Regions from separate parts of the Streptomyces europaeiscabiei genome, predicted to be linked through region 1. Evidence: predicted binding sites of a transcription regulator. Region 1 holds the regulator's gene; the other holds the start of a gene.
The links. The regulator HrcA, encoded in region 1, represses chaperone genes, less so after heat shock. The targets are predictions, from matches to a motif close to TTNGCACTCNGNNNNNCNGAGTGCNAA.

Region 1 (14,778 bases):
GTCGTTGTCCGCTCCCGGCTGGGCCGAGCTCGCCGCGTGGTGGCGCCGGGTGCAGTCCCTGGACGGCCAGGACCCCGCGGCCCTGCGCCGGTACGCCTTCCTCGCGGACCTCCTCCCGAAGGACCACGTCAGCCCCTGGCCGCTGCGCCGGGCAGTCCCCACGATCGGCTTCCGCCGCTCCGCCTGACGGCCCGCCGCCCGACACCTCGGGGGCACATGTCACTGCCGCCTGAGAGCTCGGGGGCGGGGGTTGTCGGGCGGGTGCGGGTTCGTCGTGGTGGCCCGCGCACACTCCCGCGCCCCTGAAGACCCCGGGGCGCGCCCCATGCCGTCAAGGGGCGCGGGGAACTGCGCGAGAAGCCCCACCCGCCCGCGGCCGAAGTACCCGCCCAGCAACCCAAAAATCCCCACTGCTACCCAGCAATCCCCGCCCCAAACGCGGCGTGATACTAATTCTCCGCGCGCCCCTGTCCGTCGACAGCCAGCCGCCCAACCCCCTCATCGAGCTCATCGAGCCGCACCTTCGCACGTCCAGGAACGCCCGTGTCCCCCCGCACCACCACCCCACCCTGGCCCCTCGTCGCCCTTTTCACGGCCGGGTATCTCGCCGCGTACCTCCTGCCCACCACCGTGGGCAGACTCGACGCGGCCCTCCCCCTCACCACCACCGAGGCGGGCGCCGTCGGCAGTGCCCTGCTGCTGGGTTCGGCCACGGCGGGCTTCACGCTCGCCGCCCACGTGGCACGGCTCGGCCCCCGCCGCCTCGCCCGCGTGGGCCTGCTGCTCGCCGCCGCCGGCTACGGCACCGCCGCGCTCACCACGGCCCTCCCCGCGGTGGTCGCGGGCGCGGTCCTCGGCGGCTTCGGCTCCGGTACGGCGACCGCCGTGGCCGCGACCGGCATCGCCGCGCAGAGCGACCCGCACCGGGTGTCCACGCAGGGCCTGCTGAGCGTCTCGGCGCTGGCCGGCACGCTGTATCTGACGATCCCCCGGCTGGGCCCCGGCCACGGCCTCCCACTCGCCGCCCTCGCCCTCGCGGCCCTGCTCACCCTCCCGGCGACGGCCCGTCTCGCGGCCCCGGTGGCAACGACCCACGTCGCCCGTGAACGGGGCCCGCTGCCCCACCTCCGCCACGGCATCACCCTCGCCGTCACGCTCGCCCTGTGGTCCCTGGCGCAGAACTCCCTCTGGGGTGTCAGCGGCCGGATCGGCACCACCCAGGCCGGGCTCACCGAGGTCACCGTCGGCGCGGTCTTCGCGACGGCGCTCGGCGCGGGCCTGCTCGGGGTGATCGGGGCGAGTGCGCTGGGCGCGCGCTTCGGCCGCGCGCTCCCCATCGGCGCCGGCACGGCGCTCATCGCCGGCTGCATCGCGCTCAGCGCCACCGCGAGGGACCTGCCGACGTTCGCGACGGGCGAGATCGCCTGGAACACCCTCTACCCGGTCGTCCTGTCGTACCTCATCGGCCTCGCCGCCTCCCTCGACCCGCGCGGCCGCTGGGCGGTCCTCGTCGGCTCCGCGTCCTCGCTCGGCACGGCCGCCGGCCCCCTCGTCGGCAGCCTGCTCGCCGCCCATGTCGGCTACCCGGCGATGGGCGCGCTCCTGGCCGTGGGCCTCCTCCTCATCACGGGCCCCATGACCCGGGTGGCCCTGCGCACGACCACACCCACGACGGAGCACGCCCGCTACCGGGAGCAGGCGACCGCCGAGCAGCCGCAGTACCGCCCGGCGGCCTGAGGCACCGCGCTCACCCGAACTCGTACGCGTCCACCTCGGCGAGGTACCGGGCCCGCCGCTCCTCGTCGTGTTCCAGGAAGGACGCGGTGAACGAGTTGCGGGCCAGTTCGCGCAGCCGGTCCTCGCCCAGGCCGAGCCGCTGCCGGACGGCGTCGAAGTTGTCTCCGGCGTACCCGCCGAAGTAGGCCGGGTCGTCGGAGTTGACCGTGCAGAGCAGGCCCGCGTCGAGCATGGCGGGCAGCGGGTGGTCGGCGAGGGTGTCGACGGTCCGCAGCCGGACGTTCGACAGCGGGCACAGCGTCAGCGGGACGCGGTCCCGCACCAGCCGCTCGACGAGGGCGGGGTCCTCCATGCACCTCAGTCCGTGGTCGACACGTTCGACACCGAGGACGTCGAGGGCCTCGGTGATGTACTCCGGCGGCCCTTCCTCCCCCGCGTGCGCGACGCGCCGCAGGCCCAGCGCGGCGGCCGCCTCGTACACCTCACGGAACTTGGCCGGCGGATGCCCGACCTCGGCCGAGTCCAGCCCGATCCCGACGATCCGGTCGAGGTACGGCTTCGCGGCCTCCAGGGTGTCGAGGGCCGACGCCGCGGACTCGTCCCGCAGAAAGCACATGATCAGCTGAGTGGAGACCCCGTGTGTCTCCTCGCTCCTCCGCAGTGCCCGCCACAGCCCCTCGACGATCGTCCCCATCCCGACGCCCCGCGCGATGTGGGCCTGCGGATCGAAGAAGATCTCCGCGTGCCGTACGCCCTGGGCGGCGGCGCGGGCCAGATAGGCGTCGGCGAGGTCCGCGAAGTCCTGTTCGGTGCGGAGCACGGCCATCAGCTCGTAGTACAGGTTCAGGAAGGACTGCAGATCCTCGAACTCGTACGCCTTGCGGAGCTCCTCCGTGTCCGCGTACGGCAGCGCGACCCCGTTCCGGGCGGCCAGCGCGAACGCCAGCTCCGGCTCCAGGGTTCCTTCGATGTGCAGGTGCAGTTCAGCTTTGGGGAGGGACATCAAAGCATCGTACGGCTGCTCTACCGCCGTTTCGGAAGCGCAACCCGCATCAGGTCGTGCGCCACGGTCAGCTCCCCCTCGAACCCGGCGGCCCGCGCCTGCCGTTCGAACTCGGCGGGCTCGGAGTACCGCTGGCTGAAGTGGGTCAGCACCAGATGCCGTACGCCGCACTCCCGGGCCACCGAGGCGGCCTGACCGGCCGTCAGATGCCCGTGATCCACTGCGAGTTGAACGTCCTCGTCGAGAAACGTGGACTCGATGACGAGCATGTCGGCCGCGTCGGCGAGGGCGTAGACCCCGTCGCACAGCCGGGTGTCCATGACGAACGCGAACCGCTGTCCGCGCCGCACCTCGCTGACGTCGTCGAGACGGACGCCGTCGATCGCGCCCTCCCGCTGGAGCCGCCCGATGTCCGGCCCCTTGATCCCGCGCTCGGCGAGCCGCTCGGGCAGCATCCGCCGCCCGTCGGGCTCGACGAGCCGGTACCCGTACGACTCGACGGGGTGCGAGAGCCTCCGCGCGTCGAGCGCGTACGACGGCCCGGCGGCCAGCGCCCCGCCCTCCCCGTCGACCGGTGCCTCGATCAGCGGGACCGTCTCCCGGTACGCGGTGGCGTACCGCAGCCGGTCGAAGAACCGCTGCCCGGAGCGCGGGTAGTGCGCGGTGACGTCGTGGGGCACACGGTCGAGGTTGATCCGCTGGATCACCCCGGCCAGCCCCAGCGAGTGGTCCCCGTGGAAATGGGTGACACATATGCGGTTCAGGTCGTGCGCGGCGACCCCGGCGCGCAGCATCTGCCGCTGGGTGCCCTCGCCCGGGTCGAAGAGCAGTCCTTCCGCGTCCCAGCGCAGCAGATAGCCGTTGTGGTTGCGGTGCCGGGTCGGGACCTGGCTGGCGGTGCCGAGGACCACCAGTTCACGTACGGACACGGCCCGTTATCCGGGGGGCCACTGCAGGCCACGACCACCGACGACGTGGGCGTGCGCGTGGAACACGGTCTGGCCTGCGCCGCCACCGGTGTTGAAGACGACCCGGTAGCTCTCCAGCTTGTCCTCGTCGGCGACGGCCCGCGTCTCGCGGAGGACGTCCGCGGCGAGTTCCGGGGCGGCGGCGGCGAGTGTCGCGGCGTCCGCGTAGTGCGCCTTCGGAATGACCAGGACGTGCGTCGGTGCCTGTGGGTTGATGTCCCTGAACGCGACCGTCGTGTCCGTCTCCCTCACGATCGTCGCCGGTACGTGCCCTGCCACGATCTTGCAGAACAGGCAGTCGTCCTGCGGCTCCCCAGCCATCCATGCCTCCAGCCACTGGTGTGATCGCCTACCGGGGCATCGTAGCGAGGTGATTCCGCCCCCGCCGCCCTTACCCATTCCCGTCCCCAGGGGCTGCGCCCCTTCGACCCCCGTCCGCGGGTTCGTCGTGGCTGTTCGCGCAGTTCCCCGCGCCCCTGAAAAGGGTCGCGGGGAACTGCGCGAACGGGTCCGGGGCGGAGCCCCGAGGGACGGGACGGGCAGGGGCGGCGGGGGCGAGGAAGAACTACGCCTCGGGCAGCGGCGGTGCCACCTTCGCCGGAGTCTCCTCAAGGCCCGCCAACGCGATCCGGATCGCCTCGTCCAACTGCGGATCCCGCCCCGCCGCGTGATCCTGCGGCGCCTGCACGACCTCCACGTCCGGATCGACCCCGTGGTTCTCGACCCCCCACCCGTACCCCTCCAGCCAGAAGGCGTACTTCGGCTGCGTCACGAGCGTCCCGTCCACCAGCCGATACCGGCTGTCGATCCCGACGACACCGCCCCACGTCCGCGTACCGACCACCGGCCCGATCCCCAGAGCCTTGATCGCCGCGTTGACGATGTCCCCGTCGGACCCGGAGAACTCGTTGGCGACGGCGACGACGGGCCCCCGGGGCGCGTCGTCGGGATAGCTGGTCGGCCGCATCCCGCGCGGCAGGTCCCATCCGACGATCCGCCGCGCGAGCTTCTCCACGACGAGCTGAGACGTGTGCCCGCCCCGGTTCTCCCGGACGTCCACGACGAGCCCCTCCCGGGCCACCTCGACGCGCAGGTCGCGGTGGAGCTGGGCCCAGCCGGAACCGACCATGTCGGGCACGTGCAGATACCCGAGCCGGCCACCGGACCTCCCGTGGACGTAGGCCCGCCGGTCCGCCACCCACGCGTGGTACCGCAACGGCTCCTCGTCGGAGATGGGCACCACGACGGGATGCCGGAGATCCCCGCCACCGGACGGCAGGACGGTCAGCTCGACCGCCTTGCCCGCCGTGCCGACGAGCAGCGGTCCGGGCCCGGCCACCGGGTCGACCGGCTGCCCGCCCACGGCGACGATCGCGTCCCCGGCCCGCACGGCCACACCCGGCGCGGTGAGCGGCGAGTGCGCGTCGGGGTCGGAGGTCTCCGACGGCAGCACCCGGTCGATGCGCCACAGCACGGACCCCTGCGGGCCGTCCTCGTGCCGGGAGACGTCCGCCCCGAGCAGCCCCTGCCGCCGGTCGCCGGAACCGCCCCGGCCTCGCGGGGTGACGTAGGCGTGCGAGGTACCCAACTCGCCCTGCACCTCCCACAGCAGGTCGACCAGGTCGTCGTGCGTGGCCAGTCGGTCGAGGACCGGACGGTACCGGTCCAGGACGCCGTCCCAGTCCACCCCGCCCAGGTCCGGGCGCCAGAAGTTGTCCCGCATGAGACGGCCGGTCTCGTCGAACATCTGCCGCCACTCGGCGGCCGGGTCGACGGTCCGGCGTACGCGCGAGAGGTCGACCGTGATGTTCGTGTCGCTCTCGTCGTCGTTCGAGGCACGCCGGTCGCTGGGGACGACCTTGAGCTTGCCGTCGGTCCACAGCAGGACCCGCTTGCCGTCGCCGCTGACGGTGAAGTGGTCGGCGTCGGAAGCGAGGTATTCGAGGCGCCGCTGCGCGAGGTCGTAGCGCTCCAGGGAGGACTTCGGGTCGGGGTCGTCGGGCGTGGCCCGGGAGTGGCCGAGGACGCCGGTGACGGGGTGGTGCAGCCACAGGACGCCGTCCTTGGCGGCGCGGAGCGTCGAGTAGCGGGCGGCCTCGACCGGGAAGGGGACGATCCGGTCGGCGAGCCCTTCGAGGTCGATCCGGGTCGCGGGGGCGCCCTCGCTGTCCGGGGTCTCGTCCTTGTCGGGCGCCTCGAACGGCCTGCCGTGGCGCTGCGGCCCGAAAGGGGACGGGGTGGTCGCGGCGAGCGTGATGAGGTGCGGGCGGGCCCCGCTGACGAAGTGGAGGTCGAAGACGTGTTCGTCGTAGACGGGGTCGAAGGCGCGGGCGGAGAGGAAGGCGAGGTGCTTGCCGTCGAGCGTGAACGCCGGTGAGAAGTCCTGGAAGCGGAGCGGGGTCGCCTCGGTGACGGAAAGGTCGGCCGTGTTGGCGAGCTTCAGCTGGCGCAGCGGGCGCGGGCCGGGATGCGACCAGGCGAGCCAGGCCGAGTCGGGCGAGAAGACCAGGCCGGTCACCTCGCCGTCCTCGCTGCGGTCGACCTCGCGGACCTCTCCGGTCTCCCGTTCGACGAGCAGGACCCGGCCGTCGTGCGTGGCGACGGCGACCCGGCTGCCGTCGGGCGCGACGGCGAGCCCGAGGACGCGGCCCAGCTGCCCTGCGGCGAGCCGGCGCGGGGTGGCGCCGGGGCCGACGCCGGTCGCCGGGGCGAACTCCAGCGCGTCGTCGCCCTCCGCGTCCGTCACCCACACCACCCACTCCTCGCCCTCCACCCGGAAGGTGCGCGGCAGTCGGGCCCGTACGCCCTGCTCGGCGGCGAGCGCGCGGGCGGGGCCGGAACGGTGGGTGATCCAGTGGACGGAGCCGCGTACGGAAACGGCGCTGCCCCGGGCCGTGTGGTCGGGCGAGGCGGAGCCGAACCAGCGGGAGGCGTTCGCCGGGAACGGCTGGAGGTCGACGCGCTGTCCACCGAGCCGAATGTCCAGCCTGCGCGGCTCGGCCCCGTCCAGGTCGTCCAGCAGCCACAGCTCACCGGCGGACGTGTACACGACCCGGGTGCCGTCGGTGGCCGCGTGGCGGGCGTAGAAACCGTCGACCGGTGTGTGCCGCCGCAGGTCCGATCCGTCGGCGAGGGAGGAGTACAGCGCTCCGACGCCCTCGTGGTCGGACAGGAACGCGATCCGGTCCCCGACCCACAGCGGGTACTCGATGTTTCCGTCCAACTCGGCGTGCAGCCGTACGAATTCACCGGCCGGCCCGGTGCCCTCGGTGTCCTTGCCGTCCTCGGCCGCGCGGTCGATCCACAGCTTGCCCGCCGTGCCGCCCCGGTACCGCTTCCACCAGGCGGCCTCGCGGCCCATCGGCGCGGACAGCAGCACGGTGGCGGGGCCGTGGGCGACATCGCCGACCGGCCCGTACGGGAGGGTGGTGGCCGGGCCGCCGTCGAGCGGGACGGCGCGCGCCCAGCTCCGGCGGAGGCTGGCCTGGCCCTGGGTGCTGAGCGCCAGGACCTGGCCGTCGGGCGTCCACCCGCGCACCTGGGTGCGCCAACTCCCCCAGTACGTCAGGCGCTTGGCCGATCCGCCGTCGAGGGGCGCGACATGCACCTCGGGCGCGCCGTCCCGCGTGGAGGTCCACGCGACGGTGGTGCCGTCCGGGGAGATCCGCGGATGGTTCACGGGCACGTTGTCCGCGCTGACCCGCCAGGCACGGCCGCCGTCCAGAGGCGCGACCCACACGTCGTCCTCGGCGGTGAAGGCGACCAGGTCGCCGTGCAGGTGCGGATACCGGAAATACGCGAGCTGAGTCACCCGGTCACTGTAAGCAGCGTTCGGACGGATTGGGAGGGGTTTGGATCATGTCCCTCGCGCCGGGCCTCACTTGCCCTCGGGCAGGCACGCCGGGTCCTTCTGGCACCAGATGGTCTGGGTGACGGTGACCGTCACGGTGGGTCCCGGCCGGTCCGGGTCGGGCGACCCGGGTGCCGGGTCGGGGGCGTCGCAGTTGCCCAGCACGTCGACGTGGAACCACTCCTTGCCGCCGACCTTCGCTCTCAGGTCCCCGCGGACGCACCTGCCGTCGACCTCTTTCGTCACCTTCCCGGTGAGGGAGATGTCCCGGCCTTCCTTGTCCTCGCCCGTGCAGTCGACGTTCGCGACGGTGTTGGCGGAAGCGGACGGCGACCTGGACGTCTTGCCGTCGTCCCGTGTGCCGCCGTCGCCGTCGTAGGACGCCGTGCAGGTGAGCCACTGGACGTCGAGACCCTGCCGCTCCAGTTCCCTGGTGCCCAGCTGGTCCGTCGTGAACGCGACCGCGCCGGTGTTGAGCCCGCCGCCCTCGCAGGCGACCAGGCCCAGGACCGCGCCGATGCCGAGCCCTGCTCCCAGCAGGAGCCGGCGCCCGCCTGTCCGGTATGCCCTGACCCGCCTCCATGGCCCCATGCACGGCAGCCTGCCACCGCCCGCCGCGCGACGGAAGACCGCATGCGGCCATGCTGCCGGGAGGAGTGAACGGGTGCGGAGGTCGTCAGCCGCGCAGCAGCAGCCATTCCTGCAGCTCCACCAAGTTCCCCTCGGGGTCCTTGAGATGGGCCACGCGCATCCGGTCGGTCATGGGTGCGGGCCCGTGGAGGAGCCGCGCGCCGCGCGCGGTGATCTGCTCGCAGTACGTGTCGAGGTCGTCGACCCGCAGGACGACCAGCGACCGGTGCCCGTTCGCCGCGTCGGCCAGCTCCCCGAGCACCTGCGCCATCATCGCCCGGTCCTGCAGGGCGATGCCCGCGGACCCGACCGCCGGACTGAACTTCTCGTACGGCCCCTCGGCCGCCCCGGACTGCGGCTTCAGCCCGAGGACATCGGCGTAGAAGCGGTAACAAGCGGCGAAGTCGGAGACGAGCAGCCTTACTTGTGCGAGTTCCACGATGCTCCCAGGGGTTTCGGGGACGGCGGTCGGGACCGGGCCGGTCAGGACCAGCGTCCGGTTCTGCCCAGCAGCAGCGCCCCGGCCGCCGTACCGGCGGTCGATGTGCGCAGCACACTGGGTCCGAGTCGATACGCCCCCGCGCCCGCCTCGCCGAAGAGCGCCAGCTCCTCGGGCGACACGCCCCCCTCGGGCCCCACGACGAGCACGATCTCCCCGGCCGTCGGCAGCTCGGCCGTGGCCAGTGTCCCGTCGCCGCTCTCGTGCAGTACGGCGGCGAAGTCGGCCTTCGCCAGCAGCGCCGCGACCTGCTTGCTCGTGGCCGCGTCCGCGATCTCGGGGAACCGCACCCGGCGGGACTGCTTGCCCGCCTCCCGCGCGGTGGACCGCCACTTGGCGAGGGCCTTCAGTCCCCGCTCGCCCTTCCACTGGGTGATGCAGCGGGAGGCGGCCCAGGGCACGATCGCGTCGATGCCGACCTCGGTCATGGTCTCCACGGCCACTTCGCCCCGGTCGCCCTTGGGCAGCGCCTGGACGACGGTGACACGGGGCTGCGCCGGGGGCTCCTCAAGGATGGACCCCACGTCCATGACGACCAGCCGGTCCTTGCCCTCGGCGGCCTTCACCGAGCCCTCCAGCCACCGGCCCCGCCCGTCGGTGAGGATCACGTCCTCGCCGGGCCGCAGCCGCTTCACCGAGACGGCGTGCCGCCCTTCGGGGCCGTCGAGCACGATCTCCGATCCCCGGCCGTCGAACCGCTCCACCACGAACACCGGCGCGGTCATCGGCCCTCGCTCCCGGTCCGGCCGCCCTGCCCGCCGACCTGCGCGGAGGCCTGCTCGGCCTGCGCGGCGGCGATCTCGGCGGCCAGCACCTCGACCAGTTCCCCGGCCGGCAGGTCCCGGGCCATCCGGTGCCCCTGCCCGGCCCACAGCGCCATGCCCTGCGCGTCCCCGGCCTTGGCGGCGGCCTTGCGCAGCGGCGAGGTGAGGTGGTGGACCTCGGGGTAGGCGACGGGCGCGTACGGGCCGTGCTCGCGCATGAACCGGTTGACCAGACCGCGCGCCGGGCGCCCGGAGAAGGCGCGGGTCAGCTCCGTGCGGACGAAGAGGGGATCGGTCAGCGCCTGCTTGTGCACGGCGTGCGCGCCGGACTCGGTGGTGGCGAGGAACGCCGTGCCGAGCTGGGCCGCGGTCGCGCCCGCCGTGAGGAGGGCGGCGATCTGGCCGCCGCGCATGATGCCGCCGGCCGCGACCATCGGCAGCGCCACGGCCTCGCGGACCTGGGCGACCAGGGAGAGCAGGCCGATGCCTGCGCAGTCCCGCTCGGGGTCGTCCCGGTGTGTGCCCTGGTGACCGCCCGCCTCGACGCCCTGCACGATCACGGCGTGGGCCCCGGACCGTTCCACGGCCTGTGCCTCCTCCGCCGAGGTCGCGGTGACCAGGGTGAGCGTGCCCTTGCGGGCGAAGGACTCGATGATCTCGGGGGTCGGGCAGCCGAAGTGGAACGACACCACCGGCACGGGGTTGTCCAGCAGCACCGCGAGCTTGGCCTCGTAGCCGTCGTCGCGCCCGCTGTCGGGGTCGCCCAGCTCGGCGTCGTACCAGGTGGCCTCACCGGCCAGCTGCTCCGCGTACACCTCGACGGCGGCCGGCTCGGCATACTCCGGCTGCGGCATGAAGAGGTTCACGCCGAAGGGGCGCGAGGTGAGCGCCCTGAGCGCCTTGATCTCCTGGTACATCCCGTCGGCCGTCTTGTACCCGGCGGCGAGGAACCCCAGCCCGCCCGCCTCGGACACGGCGGCGGCCAGCCGCGGCACGGACACACCGCCCGCCATCGGGGCCTGCACGATCGGCAGCGGGACGAGATCGGTCAGTGCGGAGGACATGACGGCATGTTGCCATGTCCACCGGACTTCGCCGAATCGGGGAAGGGTGCGGGCCCCGGCCCCGTAAGGGACGCGGGGCTGTGACATGTGCGGCTCCGCCACGTGGGCGACCGGCCACGCATCACCCGCACCCCGGCGGACAACCGGTCAGCGCCCGTTGAACGCGTCCTTCAGCCGCGAGAACAGGCCCTGCTGCCCGGGCTGGAACTGCCCCGTGGGCCGCTCCTCACCCCGAAGCACCGCCAGCTGCCGCAGCAGCCCCTCCTGCTCCGGGTCGAGCTTCGTCGGCGTCTGGACCTCGACGTGGACGATCAGATCGCCTCGGCCGCCGCCCCGCAGATGCGTGACGCCCCGCCCGTGCAACGGGATCGACTGCCCGGACTGCGTCCCGGGCCGGATGTCGACCTCCTCGAGACCGTCCAGCGTCTCCAGCGGCACCTTCGTGCCGAGGGACGCCGCCGTCATCGGGATCGTCACCGTGCAGTGCAGATCGTCGCCGCGCCGCTGGAACGTCGAGTGCGGCAGCTCGTGGATCTCGACGTAGAGGTCACCGGCGGGACCGCCACCGGGCCCGACCTCGCCCTCACCGGCGAGCTGGATCCGTGTGCCGTTGTCGACACCGGCCGGGATCTTGACGGTGAGCGTCCGCCGCGACCGCACCCGCCCGTCGCCCGCGCACTCGGGACACGGGTTGGGGACGATCGTGCCGAACCCCTGGCACTGCGGGCAGGGCCGGGAGGTCATGACCTGACCGAGGAAGGACCGCGTGACCTGCGAGACCTCACCACGACCGCGACACATGTCACAGGTCTGGGCGGTGGTCCCCGGGGCCGCGCCCTCGCCGCTGCAGGTCGTGCACACGACGGCCGTGTCGACCTGGATGTCCTTCGTCGTGCCGAAGGCCGCCTCGTCGAGGTCGATCTCCAGCCGGATCATCGCGTCCTGGCCCCGGCGCGTACGCGACCGAGGACCCCGCTGCGACGCCGTACCGAAGAAGGCGTCCATGATGTCCGAGAAGTTACCGAAGCCACCGGCGCCGAAGCCGCCCGCGCCGCCGCCCGCCTGGGACAGCGGGTCGCCGCCGAGGTCGTAGACCTGCTTCTTCTGCGGGTCCGAGAGCACCTCGTAGGCGGCGTTGATCTCCTTGAACCGCTCCTGGGTCTTCGGATCGGGGTTGACGTCCGGGTGCAGCTCGCGCGCGAGCCTCCGGAACGCCTTCTTGATCTCGTCCTGGGAAGCGTCGCGGCGCACGCCGAGCACGGCGTAATAGTCCGTGGCCACTCAGGACTCCGCCAGGATCTGTCCGACGTACCGTGCCACCGCTCGTACCGCTCCCATCGTTCCCGGATAATCCATGCGCGTAGGTCCGACCACGCCCAGTTTCGCTACCGCCTCGCCGCCCGAACCGTAACCGACGGAGACGACGGACGTGGAGTTGAGTCCCTCATACGCGTTCTCATGACCGATGCGTACGGTCATGCCCGAATCCCCGGCCTCGCCAAGCAACTTGAGGAGGACGACCTGCTCCTCCAAGGCTTCCAGAACGGGCCGGATGGTGAGGGGGAAGTCATGTCCGAAGCGGGTGAGATTGGCGGTACCGCCGATCATCAGCCGCTCCTCGCTCTCCTCGACGAGTGCTTCCAGCAGGGTGGAGAGCACCGTCGTGACCGTGCCCCGGTCCTCGACGTCGAACGCCTCGGGCAGGTCCTCGACCAGCCTCGGCACGTCGGTGAACCGGCGGCCCGCGACCTTGCTGTTGAGCCGGGCGCGCAGATCCGCGAGTGACGTTTCTCCGAACGGCGCCGGGCAGTCGACCAGCCGCTGCTCCACCCGTCCCGTGTCCGTGATCAGCACGAGCATCAGCCGGGCGGGGGCCAGCGACAGCAACTCCACGTGCCGCACCGTCGACCGTGTGAGCGACGGATACTGCACGACGGCGACCTGCCGGGTGAGCTGCGCGAGCAGCCGTACGGTTCTGGCCACCACGTCGTCGAGGTCGACGGCGCCGTCCAGGAAGTTCTGGATGGCGCGCCGCTCGGGCGGGGTCATCGGTTTGACGCCGGCCAGCTTGTCGACGAAGAGCCGGTACCCCTTGTCGGTGGGGATGCGGCCCGCGCTGGTGTGGGGCTGGGCGATGAAGCCCTCGTCCTCCAGCGCCGCCATGTCGTTGCGGACGGTCGCCGGGGAGACGCCCAGGTTGTGCCGCTCCGTGAGCGCCTTGGAACCGACCGGCTCCTCGGTGCCCACGTAGTCCTGGACGATGGCGCGCAGCACCTGGAGCCTGCGTTCACTGAGCACCGCGCACACCTCCAGCTCGCTCTCCTGTGGCTCTCCCTTGGCACTCACCCCGGGCGAGTGCCAACACTCCCCGCCCAGTGTACGGCGGTGGGGTACGCCCCCGGCAAGGCCGGTCCAGCCATGTCGTGCCGACGTGTACCGACCTGTCCGACGATGTCGGGCCACTTCCTACCGGCGAGTTCGGCGACCGTCGACGCCACCCGGACCGCCGGCCGGCGGCACATCGGTGGCCACGTCACCCTTCGGCCTGCCCGCGGCCGGTCCGAAGCCTTCCCGCCGGCCTCCCCCGGCGCCCTCCCTCACCCGGCACGCGGGGAGCTACAGCTAGCGTCGGCGCATGACGGTGACTTGGGAAGAGTGCGGATGGCAGGGATTGACGCCCCGGGTCGGACGGTGCCGCCTTCCCGGCTGGGACTGCACGGTCGGACTGGTGGTCGGGGACGGTTCGGCCCTCATGATCGACGCGGGTTCGAGCCTGCCGGAGGGCGCGCGGTTGCGCACCGAGGCGCGCCGACTGCTCGGGGGCGCCCGTGTGACACATCTCGCGCTCACCCACCCCCACTTCGACCATGTCTTCGGGGCGGCGGCGTTCACCGGGGTGGAGGTCTTCGGCGCGATGGGCGTCGACGGCGTCCCGACCGGTGCGTGCGACGCCCTCCGCGCGGACGCCGTGCACCACGGCCTCCCCCCGGCGGACGCCACCGAGGCCGCCGACCTCCTCGTACGCCCCCACCACCACGTCTCCGGCGAGTGGACGCTCGACCTGGGCGGCGACGTCCGGGTGCTCCTGGCGAACGTGGGCCCGGGGCACACGGGCCACGACCTGGCCGTCCTGGTCCCCGGGACCGCGCACGGCCGCCCCGGGGTCGTGTTCTGCGGGGACCTGGTCGAGGAGTCCGGCGAACCCCAGGCGGGCCCCGACGCGGTCCCCTCCCGCTGGCCGGCCGCCCTGGACCGGCTCCTGGAGCTGGGCGGCGAGGACGCGTTGTACGTGCCCGGCCACGGGGCGGTGGTGGACGCGGCGTTCGTACGGGCCCAACGGGACGCGCTGGCAGGGCGCTTCGGCGTGTCCTAGCCGGTCGCGGTGGACCTCGGTCGGCGCGGGCCATGGCCTGTCACCGGACATCGGCAATCAGCCATCAGCCATCGGCGTGTCGCGCTGAGCGGGGGACATCCGGGCGCGGCTTCTCCTATCGTCATCCGAATGCGCCAGTACTCACCCGACCTGACCCCTCCCTGGAAGAAGCCCAAGCCGGCCCCCGAGGTCCCGGCCGACCCCGGTCTGGTCGTCGAGGAGCCCACCACCGGCTTCTGCGGCGCGGTCGTGGGCTGCGAGGCGGGCACGGTGACGCTGGAGGACCGCTTCGGCAAACACCGTGTGTTCCCGCTGGAACCCCGGGGCTTCCTCCTTGAGGGCCGGGTGGTGACCCTGGTACGCCCCTCGTCCGCGGCCCCCGTCCGCCCCTCCCGCACGGCCTCCGGCTCGGTCGCCGTACCCGGCGCCCGCGCCCGCGTGGCCCGCGCCGGCCGGATCTACGTCGAGGGCCGCCACGACGCCGAACTCGTCGAGCGGGTCTGGGGCGACGACCTGCGTATCGAGGGCGTGGTGGTGGAGTACCTGGAGGGCGTGGACGACCTGCCCGCGATCGTCGCCGAGTTCGCCCCCGGACCGGACGCCCGTCTCGGGGTCCTGGTCGACCACCTGGTCCCCGGCAGCAAGGAATCCCGTATCGCCGAGTCGGTGACCAGCGACCACTCGCTCGTCGTGGGCCACCCGTACATCGACGTCTGGGAGGCCGTGAAGCCGTCGTCGGTGGGCATCACGGCGTGGCCCCGCGTGCCGCGCGGCCAGGACTGGAAGACGGGGGTGTGCCGGGCGCTGGGGTGGCCGGAAAACACGGGTGAGGTGTGGCAGCGGCGGATTCTGTCGCGGGTGCGGTCCTATCGGGACCTGGAACCCGAACT
Region 2 (14,778 bases), 2.9 Mb from region 1:
GCCGGTGGACGGGCCGGTGCGGGTGTCCGCGCCCGGGCCCAAGGGGGTCGGTGCCAGCGGGGTGGCCGGTGACGCGGTGTGCAACACGCAGCACCACGGCGGCGACGACCAGGCGGTCTACGCGTTCGCCCGCGAGGACCTGGACGGCTGGGAGCGCGAACTGGGCCGCACCCTGCCCAGCGGAGCCTTCGGCGAGAACCTCACCACCGAGGGTCTCGACGTCTCCGGTGCCCTCATCGGTGAACGCTGGCGGATCGGCTCCGAGGTGATCCTGGAGATCACGTCCGGCCGCGTCCCCTGCCTCAACTTCCAGCGGCATCTGGGCGAACGGGGCTGGGTGAAGCGATTCACGCGCGAGGGCGCGCCCGGCGCGTACCTCCGGGTGATCCAGCCCGGCGAGATCCGGGCCGGCGACCCCATCGAGATCGTCCACCGCCCCGACCACGACATCACCGTGGCCCTCGCCTTCCGCGCCACGATGAACGAACACGGTTTGCTGCCAAGGCTGTTGGCGGCGGGCGAGGCGCTGCATCCGGAGGTGCTGGAGATCGCGCGGAAGTACGCGGCGAAGCAGGGGTGACGGGCCGGTCCGTGGCGGGGTGCCCGTGAAGGCGCCATGCCGGTGCGGCTGTTCACCGGGGCGCTGCCGAAGCCGCTGGTGAACGTGTGGTGGACCGGACGGACCCGCACAGTTCCGGTCACTACGCTTGCGCCATGACAACGGCTCTGATTACGGGATCGACCGCGGGGATCGGTGCCGCCTTCGCGCGGCGGCTGGCGGCGGACGGGCACAGCCTGGTGCTGGTGGCGCGTGACACCAAGCGGCTGCGGGAGCAGGCGACCGAGTTGCACGACCGGCACGGCATCGAGGCGGAGGTGCTGACGGCGGACCTCGCGACGGACGACGGCATCGAGTCGGTGGCGCGGCGGCTGTCGGACCGCAAGAACCCGGTCGACCTGCTGATCAACAACGCCGGCTTCGGCAACAAGGGCCGCTATCTCGACGTCTCCATGGCCGACGAGCTGAGAATGCTCAAGGTCCACTGCGAGGCGGTCCTCCGTCTCACCTCGGCGGCCGGCGAGGCCATGCGCGAGCGCGGCCGGGGCGGCGTGGTGAACGTGGCGTCCGTCGCCGCGTTCGTACCGCGGGGCACCTACGGGGCGTCGAAGGCCTGGGTCGTGCAGTTCACCCAGGGTGCCGCGCGCGATCTGGCCGGCACCGGCGTCCGGCTGATGGCCCTGTGCCCGGGCTTCGTCCGCACCGAGTTCCACGATCGGGCCGGCATGGGCACCGACAGCATCCCGTCCTGGATGTGGCTCGACGCCGACAAGCTGGTCACCGCCGCCCTCGCCGACCTCTCCCGGGGCAGGACCGTCTCCATCCCCGACCCGCGCTACAAGGCCCTGATGGGTGTGGTGAAGGTGGTGCCGCGAGGGCTGCTGGGCGGGATCAGCTCGAAGACGGGGCGGAAGTACGGGCCGCAGTAGCGGTCGTCGCGGCGGCGCCGGCGGGTGCGGGAGCAGGCGCCGGGAGACAATGGAGCTGTTCCACCCGAGCCAGGGGGGCCGGAGGCGGTCTCATGACATTCGTGCAGCTCATCGACTGCAGGACGAGCCGGTTCGACGAGATGAACCAGCTGATGGACACATGGGTCGAGCAGACCAAGGGCAAGCGGACGGCGACGCACAGCGTGATCGGGAAGGACCGGTCGGACGGCTCGCACTTCGTGGAGATCGTGGAGTTCCCGTCGTACGAGGAGGCTATGCGGAACTCCGGGCTGCCGGAGACGGAGCGGATCTTCCAGGAGATGGTGGCGCTGTGTGAGGAGATGCCCACGTTCACGGATCTGGACGTGGTGCGGGACGAGCAGCTGTACGCCGCGACGGCGCGGCGGTTCCTCACGACCATCGCCGCGAAGGGCGAACTGCCGCCGCTCGACGATCTTCTCGTGGAGGGTTATCACGACCACGTGCCGTCCGAGGAGCCGGACGCCATCGGGATGGACGCGTTCCGGCGGACCGTCGAGGAGTGGCGGGGCGGGTTCGACTTCGCGTTCACCGTGGAGGACCAGATCGCCCAGGGCGACCGGGTGTGCACGCGGTGGACCTGGAACGCGACCCACAAAGGGGACTTCCTCGGGATTCCGGCCAGCGGCAGGACGGTCCGGATGACGGGGACGATCGTGCACCGGTGCGCTTCCGACGGGAAGATCGCCGAGGGATGGTGGGAGTACGACCGGCTCGGGCTGATGGGGCAGTTGGGCGCGCTGGACGACCTGGAGGGCTAGGGCGCTTCCGATGGCTCCTGGCCGGAGATCATCCGGCCGATCGGCGCCGCGCGAGGTGACTGGTGAGGCGCCGGCCGCCTCACCGGACTCGTCCGTGACCGCTCACCAACGGCTTCAAGAGCCGTCAGAATCAGCCTGGCGCCGGCCGGAGGTCCGGCCCGTGGCCAACGGTCCGTCGTGGCCGGTCGCTGCCCCGGGTTTCTCGGGCTTGGCGGCCAAGGCTCTGACCCTGGTGTGGGCCTCGGTCGAGGCGGAGATCCGCAAGCGGGACGGGCAGTGCTGCGGACCGTGCGCTCGCCGCAGCTCGGCTTCGGCGCCGAAGCGGTCCGGAACGCGGTGAGGGGCTCCGCCTTCCGGCGGAGCCCCTCACCGCGTGGCCACAGTGGACATTCCCGGCGTGCCGCTACGGCGTGGGCGGCCACTCCCAGTTGAAGGCCCCCAAACCGGCCACCCCCGCGACCAGCCACAGGAGCAGCACCAGGGAGATGTGCAGCTGCAGATGTCGCCCCGCCTTGACGACCAGTCCTGAGCGGTCCAGCCGGAAGTCCCAGAGCTGGGACCCGTCGCCGCCACTTCCGTGCTCGCTGTGCTCCTGTGCAGCCATGTCTGTCCTCTCGTCGCGTCCCGCTGGAACCCTACAGCGCCACTTAAGTCAAGAACAACCTAGCTAGATGTAGACCTCCGGTCGCACCGCGAACCCGACCTCGGGGGCAACTTAGGTCCTTGACAACCTAAGTAGAGTTAGGGGTATGAGCGGACTCCGAATGACCATGCAGACACAGCTGGTCCTCAAAGAGCTGCTCCAGAATCCGGCACAGCCCCAGTACGGGCTGACGGTCGGCCAGGCGGTGGGCCTGCAGAGTGGAACCATCCATCCCATCCTGGCCCGACTGGAGCGAGCGGGAATACTGGAGAGTTCCTGGGAGGACCCCGACGATCACGCCTCCGCCGATCCCCCTCGGCCCCGGCGCCGCTACTACAGGTTCACGAAGGACGGAGCCGAGCAAGCCCGACTGGTTCTGGCCCGCGCCCACCAGAGCAAGCCCTCCGGGACCACCAGGACGACGAAACCCGTCGCGGACTTCTGATCGGATCCACCGCCATGGTCACCGCCCTCGCCGTCGCCCTGTCCGTCCTGGCGGCACTCGCCTTGTTGCCGCTACTGGTCCTGATTCTGAAACTGAAGCATGGAAAACGGTCGGCAATGAACACAGCGGGCAAGCTGATCAATCTGATGCCCGCACAACTGAGCGGCCTCTTCGTCCGAGTGGGCAGACTGACCATCCGCCTCCTGACTCCGCGCTCGAACACGGCTGCCCTGCGGGAACGCGCAGAGGACCGGGTCGGCCTCCGTCTGCACATCATCGAGGCGGCGCTGCCCGAAGAAGACAGAAAGCGCCGCATCGAGGAGATGATGGAGGAGCGCAACACGCTGCGACAGAAGCAAGGATGCGTGCCCCGATTGCACCACCTGCGACTCTTCCTGGGCGCATGCACGATTCGGTGGGAACAGTGGAGCGACCCCAAGCGCCAGGTCGACTGACACCGTCCTGGACGGAAGATGACAGTGCGAGGCCCCCACGGGAGCGTGGGGGCCTCGCTCATTTTCAAAAAGGGTCTGAGCACCCCCAGCGGTTTCTAGCGGCCGACCCCTACCGCCCCACCCCCCTGGAATCATGAACATGCCAATCAGCTAGTAGCTGATGAGGCTTGGCATAATGGACACAGCCAATGGCTTTGAGTTGATTGGGCATGGCAGAAGAACGTCGGGGTACGTGCACCAAGGAAGGAGCGGCGATGACACCCTCTGTTGATCCCAGCCTCAACCGGCGCAAGCTGCGTATCGCGTTGCGCCAGGCACGCGACGAGGTCGGTCTCACGCAACGTGAGGCGGCCGAGCGCGTGGAATGGTCCCAGTCCAAGCTGATCCGGATCGAGACCGGAGCGGTCAGCATCTCCGTGAGCGACCTGCGCGCGCTGATGGAAATCTACGGGATCACCGACCCCACGTTGATGGCGAAGCTGGAGGAAGCAGCCCGGGGAAGCAAGGGTCCCAGCTGGTGGTCGAGTTTCCACGATGTACTCACTCCACAGTTCGCGCAGTACCTGGGATACGAGACCGCCGCCGTGCGGCTCCACACGTACCACCCCATCGTGATTCCCGGACACTTGCAGACCCGCCGGTACGCGGAGGCGCTCCTCGCCCCACGGGGTCTTGACGCCGACCGGGTCGGCCGTGTGGTCGACCTCAGGATGAAGCGCCAGGCGCGGATGTTCGATGGCGAGGGACGGCTCGATTCCGTGTTCGTCCTCGACGAGGCCGCCGTGCGACGTGAGATCGGAGGGAAGGAGGTTCAGGCGGAGCAGCTGCAGCAGCTGCTCGAATTCGGCGTCCGCCCTGATGTGACGATCCGGGTGCTGCCCTACGAGGCCGGCGCCCACTACAGCACCTTCGGCAGCTTCGTCCTGCTCGGCTTCACGGACGACAAGGACCTGCTCTATCTGGAGCACGCCGCCGGAAGCATGACGGGCGGTGAGGACGACGGACTGCTGAAGCACTATCAGGACTGCGCCCGGCGCCTCTCGGACCTGGCGCTCGACGAGTCCGGTTCACTCGACCTGATCAGCCGCGTCAAGCAGGACCTCGGCATGGGCTAAGGCCCACAACACCAACCGCCATCGGTGTAACCAGGGGGAGGATCGACGTGGCCAGGTCAGTGTGGCGTCGTCGGCGCAAGCCGACGCTCACCGACGGACGAGAGGCGGACAGGACTGGTCCCACCCGCAAGCCGACCGATGACCCGGCGACCTGGGACGCGGCAGGGAACAGGCACCCCGGCGAGGAGAATCCGCATGCGACGCCCGGGGCCCATGGCGACGCCGCCGTCGGATGCTTCGTCGCCGCGGCATTTTTCCTCATAGCGTGCGTGTGGTTCATCGCGACCCGAGTGACCAACGGGGAGTTGCCACTGTGGGGACTGGTCGTCAGGCTCTTGGTGGGAGTAGTGATCGCCGTCGTCTTCACCACCATCGCCTGGTGGGCCGCGAACACCTGGCGACAACGACGGGACAACGCCCTCAGCGCGGAGAGCCCGCGCGCGGGACGTGAGAAAGACGATCAGAATCCGGTGGGGAGCCCGTGACGGACTGCCCGCTGCGCCACAGGCCCGCACTCACCGAGACGGCGAGGAGCACGGCCACCCACAGCGCGCGCTTGACGGGAACGCTCTCAACGAGCAGGGATGCGGCAGCGGCCGCGGTCGAAGCAGCTGTCCCCACGACGAGCAGGAAGACCGCCGCACCCCCCACGCCGGTGGGCCGGGAGCCGCTCTCGCGTCCCGGAGACTGCGCTGCAGACCTGTCCCTCACGGCCCCACACTTCCTGCCGACGACCTGTAAGAAAGTCATGAGTCCTTCAGCTCTTCTCGTAACAGAGCGCGGAGGAAGTACGTCCAGGCGACGGTGGTGAAACGCAGCACGTCCGTGGCAGGCGTCTTGGTGTCGCGCGCGAAGACATGTCCTGTCCGCATGGCTATCTCCACGCATTCCGTCTCATTGCCACAAGCACTGCTCCTACGCCACAAGGGTTGCCCCTCATGAACCACCGCAGTCCCCCCGTATCCCCCGAGCTGCCCGGTCGGCGTACTCAACGGTAGTGGACGACGGTCCACTACCGCAGACGAGTACCCGAAAACTCCGGGTCGACAATCGCCCGTAGTGCTCGCCACACTACAAAGAGCTACCTCGGGTTCAGATTAGGTGAAGCTCACCTCCACACGCCAGACGAGATCCGGCCCAATCGTCGGGGGTCACGGGTTGATCGCGACTCCGGCTCACTTCAGAGGGACCGGCGAGGGTGTCGCAGCGTTCAGCGGATCGTGCGCCGTCCGGTCTCCCCGCGCGCCCCGCTGTCCCCACCTCCGCTCCCACCTCCGCTCCCGCTCCCGCACCCGCACCCGCACCCGCACCCGACAGGTACTCCTCCGGTCCGGTCTCCACGAGCGGGCGGAGAGCCCATGTCGGGGCTGCCGTGCAGGCGCAGCAGTACGTGGTCGTCGGCGGCCCCGCAGTCGGTGGACGGCAGGGTGTGGGACAAGACCGGCCAAGCGGTTCATGGCCCCCTCCCCCCTGCCGGGTGGCCAGGCGCGGCCCGGCACGCTGCGGCCGGGCGGCGCCGTGCGCGCTCCCCGGTGGCGTACGGGCGCTCTTGCCGCCGACACCCTCGGTCGTGTGAGTGGTGGGGAGCCCCGCACCGGGCTCCCCACCACACCTCACTCCCCTGTCACCCGGCGTACAGGGCCAGGGCTCCATTGATGTCGTCCTGAACCAGGTCCCGCTTCGTCATGTTCGCAGCGACCGTCGGCGCCATCACCGCTCCAAGGACACTGGAGTGGCCAAGGCCGAGAATGTGCCCGAGTTCGTGCAGGGCGACCGTCTCCACGTCGAAGCAGTCCGCCACGGCCCCGATGCTCCAGGTGTGTTCGGTGTCGTCGAAGTGGACGGGCTTCGGTGTGCTCCCGTTCGTGACGACCCCGCATCCCGGCGGGAAGTCCGCGTGTGCGAGGACTCCGCCGACCATGCTGTGGTCCGGATCGTCGGCGGACCGCCACCCGATCACGATGTCGGGATCCTGGGCCGACGTGACCTCGGCGAACGTCACCGGAACCGAGCCGGACCACGTCTGCAGAGCGCTCCGCACGGCGTCGAACTCCTGGCCGGGGCCCGCGTCGTCGGTCCCCGTGTCGAAGGCGAACGTCAGGTCGCGGTGACCCCAGGCGCACCTCGCGGCGAACGCCACGCCGTCGTCCATGTCCAGCATGGCGCAGCGAGGCTGGGTCATCGCGGCGCGAGTCCGCTCGTCGAAATCGCCGGTCGCGGGAATCCTGTTGAACTCCTGGAACTTCTCCAGCGCGCGAGACGTCGGATCGTCCACCCTGTTCTCACTGTATTCGTCGGTCAGGTAGCCGAACCGGTTGAGAAACCCTTGCACCCGCCCCACTCCGCGAACCTTCTCCCCTGCTTCGACGGGCGGCACATTCGCGATCTTGGGAAAAGCGAGAACGGAAGCCATCTCATCCTCCCTTGCATGGTGAATTGTTGGGTGTGGAAGCACAGATGAATCGTGAAGCTCCGTACAGGGGATCAGCCGGTGAACCGGATGCTGTGGACGACTCTCAGAGCGGACTCCCTCGGTGCCCCGGGGCTCGATCTCACGATCACCGTCATGGGCGGCCGGCCCGCGTCCCGCACGCCGGTCGCACCCTCGCCCTGTCCAGGAAAGTGAACCCCCGCCACATGCGATCCGTCCTCGTCGGTGAACTCCACGACACGGGCCGGTCGGCCGCCCACCTCCTGCAGAGAGGCGGCGTGTTCAGGACGTTGGCCGTAGCCGGTCAGCGGGTCAGCGAAGGAACTCCGGTCGACCACCACCTCAAGCCCGCCCCCGCTCCACGCTTCGACCGCCGAATCGATTGCCTTTTCCTGGGCATCGGGCCGTAGCGCTTCCGGCGCATCGAAGTGAATTCCACTTGTCCCGCTGACAGTCGGCACGCCGACCACACCTCGCGGACGAGAAAGAAAGCGACAGCTCTGGTGAGTCCAGACAGTTATCAGGGTTTCACCGGGGACTACCGTCCGCAACCCGGGATTTCACGCGCAACGACCCTGGAACGAACCGACGATCCGTCACCCGTTCGCATGGGGGCCAACCGCGTCGGGCCGCACGCGCCGGCCCGTGCGGCGCGGGACGTACTCCTCGGCAACGACCCGCCGGTGGCCCTGACCCGGCGCGCCGGTGCCAGGCTGACCGAGGCGCGCGAGGCGCACCCGGACGTGGTGCACCCGGTCGGCACGGCCGTCGCGCGCGGCGGTGACGGCGACGGCGGCGTGCGGCCACGGAGGTGGGCCGGGCACCGGGCGAACGCCACTGACCGCCTCCCTTGCGTCCGTGACGGTCCCTCACGGCGGACGGACGACCGGTTTCATCCGGTTGCGCGAGGACGTCACGACGCTGACCTGGGGAGCCGCGGTCGCGGAGACCACGGCGGGGCTCATGCCCCGAGATCGGCATCCACGCCGTACGAGGGCTGCGATTCGCCGAAGCACTGCCCCCGAGGCTCGCCATGGTGAGCCTCGCGCCCGGACGGGGGACGAGCAAGGAGCGGGCGCGAGTCCACACGGTTCGTCTGCCCTGGTGACTGTTCCCACCGCAGGCGCACGACGTCACTGCAAGGGAAGAGGCCCAGCCCCGGCAACCGGGGACTGGGCCTCAGAAAAACCTGCCGACGTGCGTAACGTCAGTGGGAGTGGCCGTGGCCGCCGTGGCCCGCGTCGGCCGGCTCCTCTTCCTTCTTCTCGACGACCAGGGTCTCGGTCGTGAGGAGGAGGGAGGCGATGGAGGCGGCGTTCTCCAGGGCGGAGCGGGTGACCTTGACCGGGTCGATGACGCCCTGCTTGACCAGGTCGCCGTACTCGCCTGTCGCGGCGTTGAAGCCCTGGCCCTTGTCCAGCTCGGCGACCTTGGAGGTGATGACGTAACCCTCCAGGCCGGCGTTCTCCGCGATCCAGCGCAGCGGCTCGACGGCGGCCTTGCGGACGACGGCGACACCCGTGGCCTCGTCGCCGGTCTTGCCGAGGTTGCCCTCGAGGACCTTCACGGCGTGGACGAGCGCGGAGCCACCACCGGAGACGATGCCCTCCTCGACCGCGGCGCGGGTCGCGGAGATGGCGTCCTCCAGACGGTGCTTCTTCTCCTTCAGCTCCACCTCGGTGGCGGCGCCGACCTTGATGACGCACACGCCGCCGGCCAGCTTCGCGAGGCGCTCCTGGAGCTTCTCGCGGTCCCAGTCGGAGTCCGTGTTCTCGATCTCGGCCTTGATCTGGGCGACGCGGCCCTGGACGGCACCGGAGTCGCCGGCACCGTCGACGAGCGTGGTGTCGTCCTTGGTGACGGTGACGCGGCGGGCGGAGCCGAGCACGTCCAGGCCGACCTGGTCGAGCTTGAGGCCGACCTCCTCGGAGATGACCTCGGCGCCGGTCAGCGTCGCCATGTCCTGCAGCATCGCCTTGCGACGGTCGCCGAAGCCGGGGGCCTTGACGGCGACCGCGTTGAAGGTGCCGCGGATCTTGTTCACGACCAGGGTCGACAGGGCCTCGCCCTCGACGTCCTCGGCGATGATCAGCAGCGGACGCGAGGCGTTGGACTGGATGACCTTCTCCAGCAGCGGCAGCAGGTCGGCGATGGCGCCGATCTTGCCCTGGTGGATGAGGATGTACGGGTCGTCGAGGACGGCCTCCATACGCTCCTGGTCCGTCACGAAGTAGGGCGACAGGTAGCCCTTGTCGAAGGCCATGCCCTCGGTGAAGTCCAGCTCCAGGCCGAAGGTGTTGGACTCCTCGACGGTGATGACACCGTCCTTGCCGACCTTGTCCATCGCCTCGGCGATGAGCTCGCCGACCTGCGTGTCCTGGGCGGACAGACCGGCGACGGCGGCGATGTCGGACTTCTCGTCGATCGGGCGGGCGGTCGCGAGGAGCTCCTCGGACACGGCCTTGACCGCGGCGTCGATGCCCTTCTTCAGGGCGGCCGGGGAGGCACCCGCGGCGACGTTGCGCAGGCCCTCGCGGACGAGCGCCTGGGCCAGCACGGTGGCGGTGGTCGTACCGTCACCCGCTACGTCGTTGGTCTTGGTCGCCACCTCCTTCACCAGCTGGACGCCGAGGTTCTCGTACGGGTCGTCGACCTCGACCTCACGGGCGATGGTCACACCGTCGTTGGTGATGGTGGGGGCGCCGAACTTCTTGTCGATGACGACGTTGCGGCCCTTGGGGCCGATCGTCACCTTGACCGTGTCGGCAAGCTTGTTGACGCCGCGCTCGAGGGCGCGACGGGCGTCCTCGTCGAACTTCAGGATCTTCGCCATGGGAGCGGTTCAGCCCTCTCGGAAAACGTGGGTGAAACGAACTGCGCCCCGAACGCCCGGCTTCATAAGGTCGCGGGGGCCCGGGGCGCAGCTCAAAAGCAATGTGCTTCGGTGGAAGCGGGTGCAGGATTTCCGGGGTGACCCCCGGAGCCCCTTACTTCTCGATGATCGCGAGGACGTCGCGAGCCGAGAGGACGAGGTACTCCTCGCCGTTGTACTTCACTTCGGTGCCGCCGTACTTGCTGTACAGCACGATGTCGCCGGTCTTGACGTCGAGCGGCAGGCGCTCGCCGTTCTCGAAGCGGCCCGGGCCCACGGCCAGGACGACGCCCTCCTGGGGCTTCTCCTTGGCGGTGTCCGGGATGACCAGGCCAGAGGCGGTGGTCTGCTCGGCGTCGAGCGGCTGGACCACAATGCGGTCCTCGAGCGGCTTGATGGCAACCTTGGAGCTGGTGGTCGTCACGATCCGACCTCCCCCTTCGGAGATCTCACGGGGTTAACTGTCTGAGGTGGCGACCAGGTGGATCCGTCGTCGCGGGTGCCGGATCTGCCCGTCGCTAGTTGGCACTCTCCAGTGGGGAGTGCCAGACCTGAGACTATGACCGCGATTAGCACTCGGTCAAGCGGACTGCTAATCGAGTGGGTTGCGGCGGGTCGTCGCGCGGTGGACGGCGAGGGTCCGTCCGGGGTTCGGCGGGCCTCGTACACGTCCGGGGCGGGTGCCCTCAGAGGTAGTCCTCCAGGCGGCCGACCGTCAGGCCCTGCTCCTGGATCCGGCGCAGCAGCCGCGTCGTCATCTCGGTGAGCGTGGAGCCCTTCAGCTGGTCCGGGCCCCGGAACTGGGCCAGGACGATGTCGCCCGGGTGGAGGTGGTCGCCGACGGCGTAGCGGAGGTCGTTGATCTGCATGGACGCGCGCCACAGGACGACGGCCGAGATGCCGCAGTCGGCGGCGGCGCGGAGCGTGGTGGTGTCGTAGACGCCGTAGGGCGGACGGAAGAGGGTCGGCCTGACGCCGAAGCGCTGCTTCAGCTTGTGCTGCTGGCCGCAGATCTCGGCGCGCTGTCCGGCGTACGGCAGGCCGCGCAGGGCGGTGTGGTCGAGCGTGTGGTTCTGCACGGTCGCGCCGACGGCCCGCAGTCGCGCGAAGTGGCCGTACCCCGGCCCCACGACGCTGTCCGTCAGGAACATGCTCACCGGCAGCCGCAGCTCACGCACCATGTCGACGAACCTCGGGTCCTTCTCGGCGCCGTCGTCGTACGTCAGGAAGACCACCTTGTCCCGGGTCGGAACGCGGTCGACGACGGGCGGCAGGCCCGGGCCGGCCGCGCGGGACGCCGACGGCCGGTCGGGGCGCTCGGGCGCGGGGGCGAGGGGGGTGACGAGGCCCCAGCGGCGGTACGGGGGTGAGTGGGGGTGACGGGGAGCCGCGGGAACGGAGGGGTCGGGGTTCTTGGGCGGCTGCCCGCTCGGGGGCGGGGCCGCCGAGGTCGGGGCCGACGGCGGGAGCGCCGGGGTCGGTGTCCGGGTGGCCGGAGCCGATGGCGGCCTCGGGCCCTGCGCCGGCCGCAGGTCCTTCTCCGCCGCTTCGGCCCCGGGCCCCTCCGCTCGGGCCGAGCGGCCGCCGGGATCGCCTGCGCACCCGGCGAGAAGCAGTACGGCGAGGGCCGTGAGAGCGCAGAGGGCGGCCAGGGCGCGGGCGACCGGCGTACGAGCTGTCACCACACGCGCCCCCCGGCGCACCACCCGCTCTCGCCGGGTCCCACACCCTCCGCCCGCCCGGCGTTCCTCCCGCGCCGCACGCCTTCCTCGCGCCGGATGTCCCCCCGATGCCTCGCCCCCTCCCCTCGCCCGACGCCCTTCCCTCGCCCGGCTCGCCCGACGCCCCCCGCCGCCCCTCACAGGTAGTCCTCCAGCCTCGCCACCGCGTAGCCCTCGGCGGTGGCCAGGTTCAGGAAGCGGCGGACCATGTCGGGCATGGTGCCGCTCCAGTCGGACCTGCCCCGGAAGTGGCTGAGGACGATGTCGCCTGGGCGGAGTTCGCGGTCCGCTTCGCGGTAGTCCCAGCGGTCGACGAAGACCTCCTCGTTCCACAGGGGGACGGCCTTGACGCCGCAGACCATGGCGGCGCGGAGGGTGTCCCGGTTGTAACTCCCGTACGGCGGCCGGAAGAGTGTGGGCCGCTTCCCGTACCGCTTCTCGATCACGTCCTGCATGCCGCAGATCTCGCGCTTCTGGGCGGCGTAGGAGAGGGCGGGCAGGTGACGGTGGTTGAGGGTGTGGTTGTGGAGGGCGACGCCACGGTCCCGCATCCGCTCGAAGTAGCCGTAGTCCTCCTTGACCAGGTAGTCGCTGAGGAAGGCGGTGTACGGGATGTTCAGCTCGCTCATCATCCGCAGGAACACGGGGTCCTTCTCGGCGCCGTCGTCGATGGTGAGGAAGAGGACCTTGTGGCGGGTGGGGACGGTCGTGAAGACCGGCGGGAGCCCGTCCTCCTCGTGGCCGTCGACCTCGAATCCCCCACGCGTCCTGAGCGTCGGCTTCTCCGCCGGAGGCGCGGGCGCGAGCAGCGGCACCTCGGCCAGCCCCCAGCGCTTCGCGGCGGCGACCCGTGCGGTGTGCGCCCGGCGCAACTTCCCGGCGTACGCGTCGAGGGCACGGGCGCCGGGCGCGTCGAAGGGCCGCTGCCCGCGGTCCTGGCCGTGGGCCGGCTCAGCGGCCTCCCGCCGCTCGGCAGCGCCCTGCCCCGGCGCCTCCTCGGGGGCACCACCACCGCCCCCGCCTCCGGCAGCACACCCGGACACGATGACCGCGGCGGCGAGCAGGGCGACACAGCCCCGGACACCGCCGCTCCCCCTCCAGAAACTCGCCCGCTTCGCACTCTTTCCATCATTTTGTCGTACGAGTCGCATGGCGCCTCATCCTCACAGGACGGCCCCTCCGCACCACCCCGACACCGCCACCGGCCCCTGACCATCCACCGACTGGCCCACACCACCGCCTCGCTCCCTCGTCCCTCCCGCTCACCCCGCGCCCCCTCCCCGCCCCACGCCCCCTCCCCCTGACCGACAATGGCCCGGTGAACGCCCAGGACCCCGCCACCTTCCTCGCCCCCCTCCTCACCCCCGAGGGCCGCGCCCTCCTCGACGAGGTGCGCGACACCGATCCGGCGCGGGAGCTGGCCGTGGCGACCCGGCTGCGCCGCGACCACCCGGCGCCACTGGTGTCGGCGGCCCTCGCCCAGGCACGTCTGCGGCAGCGCGCGGCGGCGAAGTTCGGCGCGACGGACGCGGGACGAATGTTCTTCACACCGAACGGGGTCGAACAGTCGACCAGGACGACCGTGGCGACGTACCGGGCCGAGTGCTTCCGGGCGATGGGCGTGCGGTCGGTCGCCGACCTGTGCTGCGGGATCGGCGGGGACGCGATCGCGATGGCGCGCGCCGGGATCCGCGTGCTGGCCGTCGACCACGACCCGCTGACGGCGGCGGTGGCCCGCGCCAACGCCGACGCGCTCGGCCTCGCCGATCTGATCGAGGTGCGCGAGGCGGATGTGACGGAGGTGGACACGGCCGGGTACGACGCCGTGTTCGTCGACCCGGCCCGGCGGTCCTCCGGGCGCGGCCGGATCTTCGACCCGGAGGCCTACTCCCCTCCCCTGTCCTGGGCCGTGTCGGCCGCGCTCAAGGCCCCGCTCGGCGTGCTGAAGATCGCGCCCGGCATCCCGCACGAGGCGATCCCCCCGGAGGCCGAGGCCGAGTGGATCTCGGACGGCGGCGATGTGAAGGAGGCCGTGCTGTGGTTCCGCGGGGACGGGACGCCAGGGGCGCGGCGCGCGATGCTGCTGCCCTCGGAGGCCGGCATCGGCGCCTCCCCCGACACCATGCTGCCCGATCCCCCGGTCCGCCCGGTCGGCCGGTACCTGTACGAGCCCGACGGCGCCGTCATCCGCGCCCACCTGGTCGCCGAGGTCGCCGAGGACCTGGAGGGCGGGCTGATCGACCCCACGATCGCCTACATCACCGCCGACGAACACCACGTCACGCCGTACGCCACCGCCTACGAGATCACCGACCAACTCCCCTTCGGTGTCAAGAAGTTGAAGGCCCTGCTGCGAGAGCGCGAGGTCGGCGTCCTGACCGTGAAGAAGCGGGGGTCGGCCGTCGAGCCGGAGGAACTGCGCAAGAAGGTCAAGCCCCAGGGCCGCAACTCGGCGACGGTCTTCCTGACCCGGGTCGCGGGAGCGCCGGCGATGCTGATCGGGCACCCCGCCTGACCCGCAGTCCCCTCAGGCCCCGTTACGCCCTCTCACGCCCCTTCCTCCGCCCGCGCCAGCAGCAAGGCCCGCTCCCGCTCGTTGCGCGCCAGCCCTGCCGCCCGTACGAACTCGGCGCGGGCCTCCTCCGTACGGCCCAACCGCCGCAACAGGTCCCCCCGCACGCTGGGCAGCAAGTGGTAGTCGCGCAGGGCGGGCTCGGCGGCGAGGCCGTCCACGATCTCCAGGGCGGGGCCGGGGCCCTCGGCCATGGAGACGGCGACCGCGCGGTTCAGCTCCACCACGGGGGACGG

Region 2: the regulator HrcA is predicted to act here: its motif matches at 10,819-10,845, upstream of groES (co-chaperone GroES).

Annotation. Positions count from the first base shown of each region.
Region 1 is NZ_CP107841.1:3,522,995-3,537,772, forward strand. Features, by position in the region: gene OG858_RS15235 (carbohydrate kinase family protein) at 1-187, shown strand, start outside; gene OG858_RS15240 (MFS transporter) at 544-1,737, shown strand; gene OG858_RS15245 (adenosine deaminase) at 1,748-2,740, opposite strand; gene OG858_RS15250 (ribonuclease Z) at 2,761-3,669, opposite strand; gene OG858_RS15255 (HIT domain-containing protein) at 3,676-4,029, opposite strand; gene OG858_RS15260 (S41 family peptidase) at 4,274-7,519, opposite strand; gene OG858_RS15265 (hypothetical protein) at 7,586-8,149, opposite strand; gene OG858_RS15270 (VOC family protein) at 8,235-8,627, opposite strand; gene OG858_RS15275 (16S rRNA (uracil(1498)-N(3))-methyltransferase) at 8,672-9,412, opposite strand; gene OG858_RS15280 (nitronate monooxygenase) at 9,409-10,515, opposite strand; gene dnaJ (molecular chaperone DnaJ) at 10,663-11,796, opposite strand; gene hrcA (heat-inducible transcriptional repressor HrcA) at 11,797-12,813, opposite strand; gene OG858_RS15295 (MBL fold metallo-hydrolase) at 13,151-13,888, shown strand; gene OG858_RS15300 (DUF3097 domain-containing protein) at 14,018-14,778, shown strand, end outside.
Region 2 is NZ_CP107841.1:6,454,164-6,468,941, reverse strand. Features, by position in the region: gene OG858_RS28415 (MOSC domain-containing protein) at 1-580, shown strand, start outside; gene OG858_RS28410 (SDR family NAD(P)-dependent oxidoreductase) at 715-1,488, shown strand; gene OG858_RS28405 (ester cyclase) at 1,581-2,288, shown strand; gene OG858_RS28400 (hypothetical protein) at 2,692-2,892, opposite strand; gene OG858_RS28395 (PadR family transcriptional regulator) at 3,038-3,376, shown strand; gene OG858_RS28390 (hypothetical protein) at 3,391-3,831, shown strand; gene OG858_RS28385 (helix-turn-helix domain-containing protein) at 4,086-4,946, shown strand; gene OG858_RS28380 (hypothetical protein) at 4,994-5,431, shown strand; gene OG858_RS28375 (DUF397 domain-containing protein) at 5,693-5,893, opposite strand; gene OG858_RS28370 (matrixin family metalloprotease) at 6,571-7,359, opposite strand; gene OG858_RS28365 (hypothetical protein) at 7,431-7,838, opposite strand; gene groL (chaperonin GroEL) at 8,585-10,210, opposite strand; gene groES (co-chaperone GroES) at 10,365-10,673, opposite strand; gene OG858_RS28350 (polysaccharide deacetylase family protein) at 10,936-11,931, opposite strand; gene OG858_RS28345 (polysaccharide deacetylase family protein) at 12,108-13,121, opposite strand; gene OG858_RS28340 (class I SAM-dependent methyltransferase) at 13,289-14,485, shown strand; gene OG858_RS28335 (RNA polymerase sigma factor) at 14,518-14,778, opposite strand, start outside.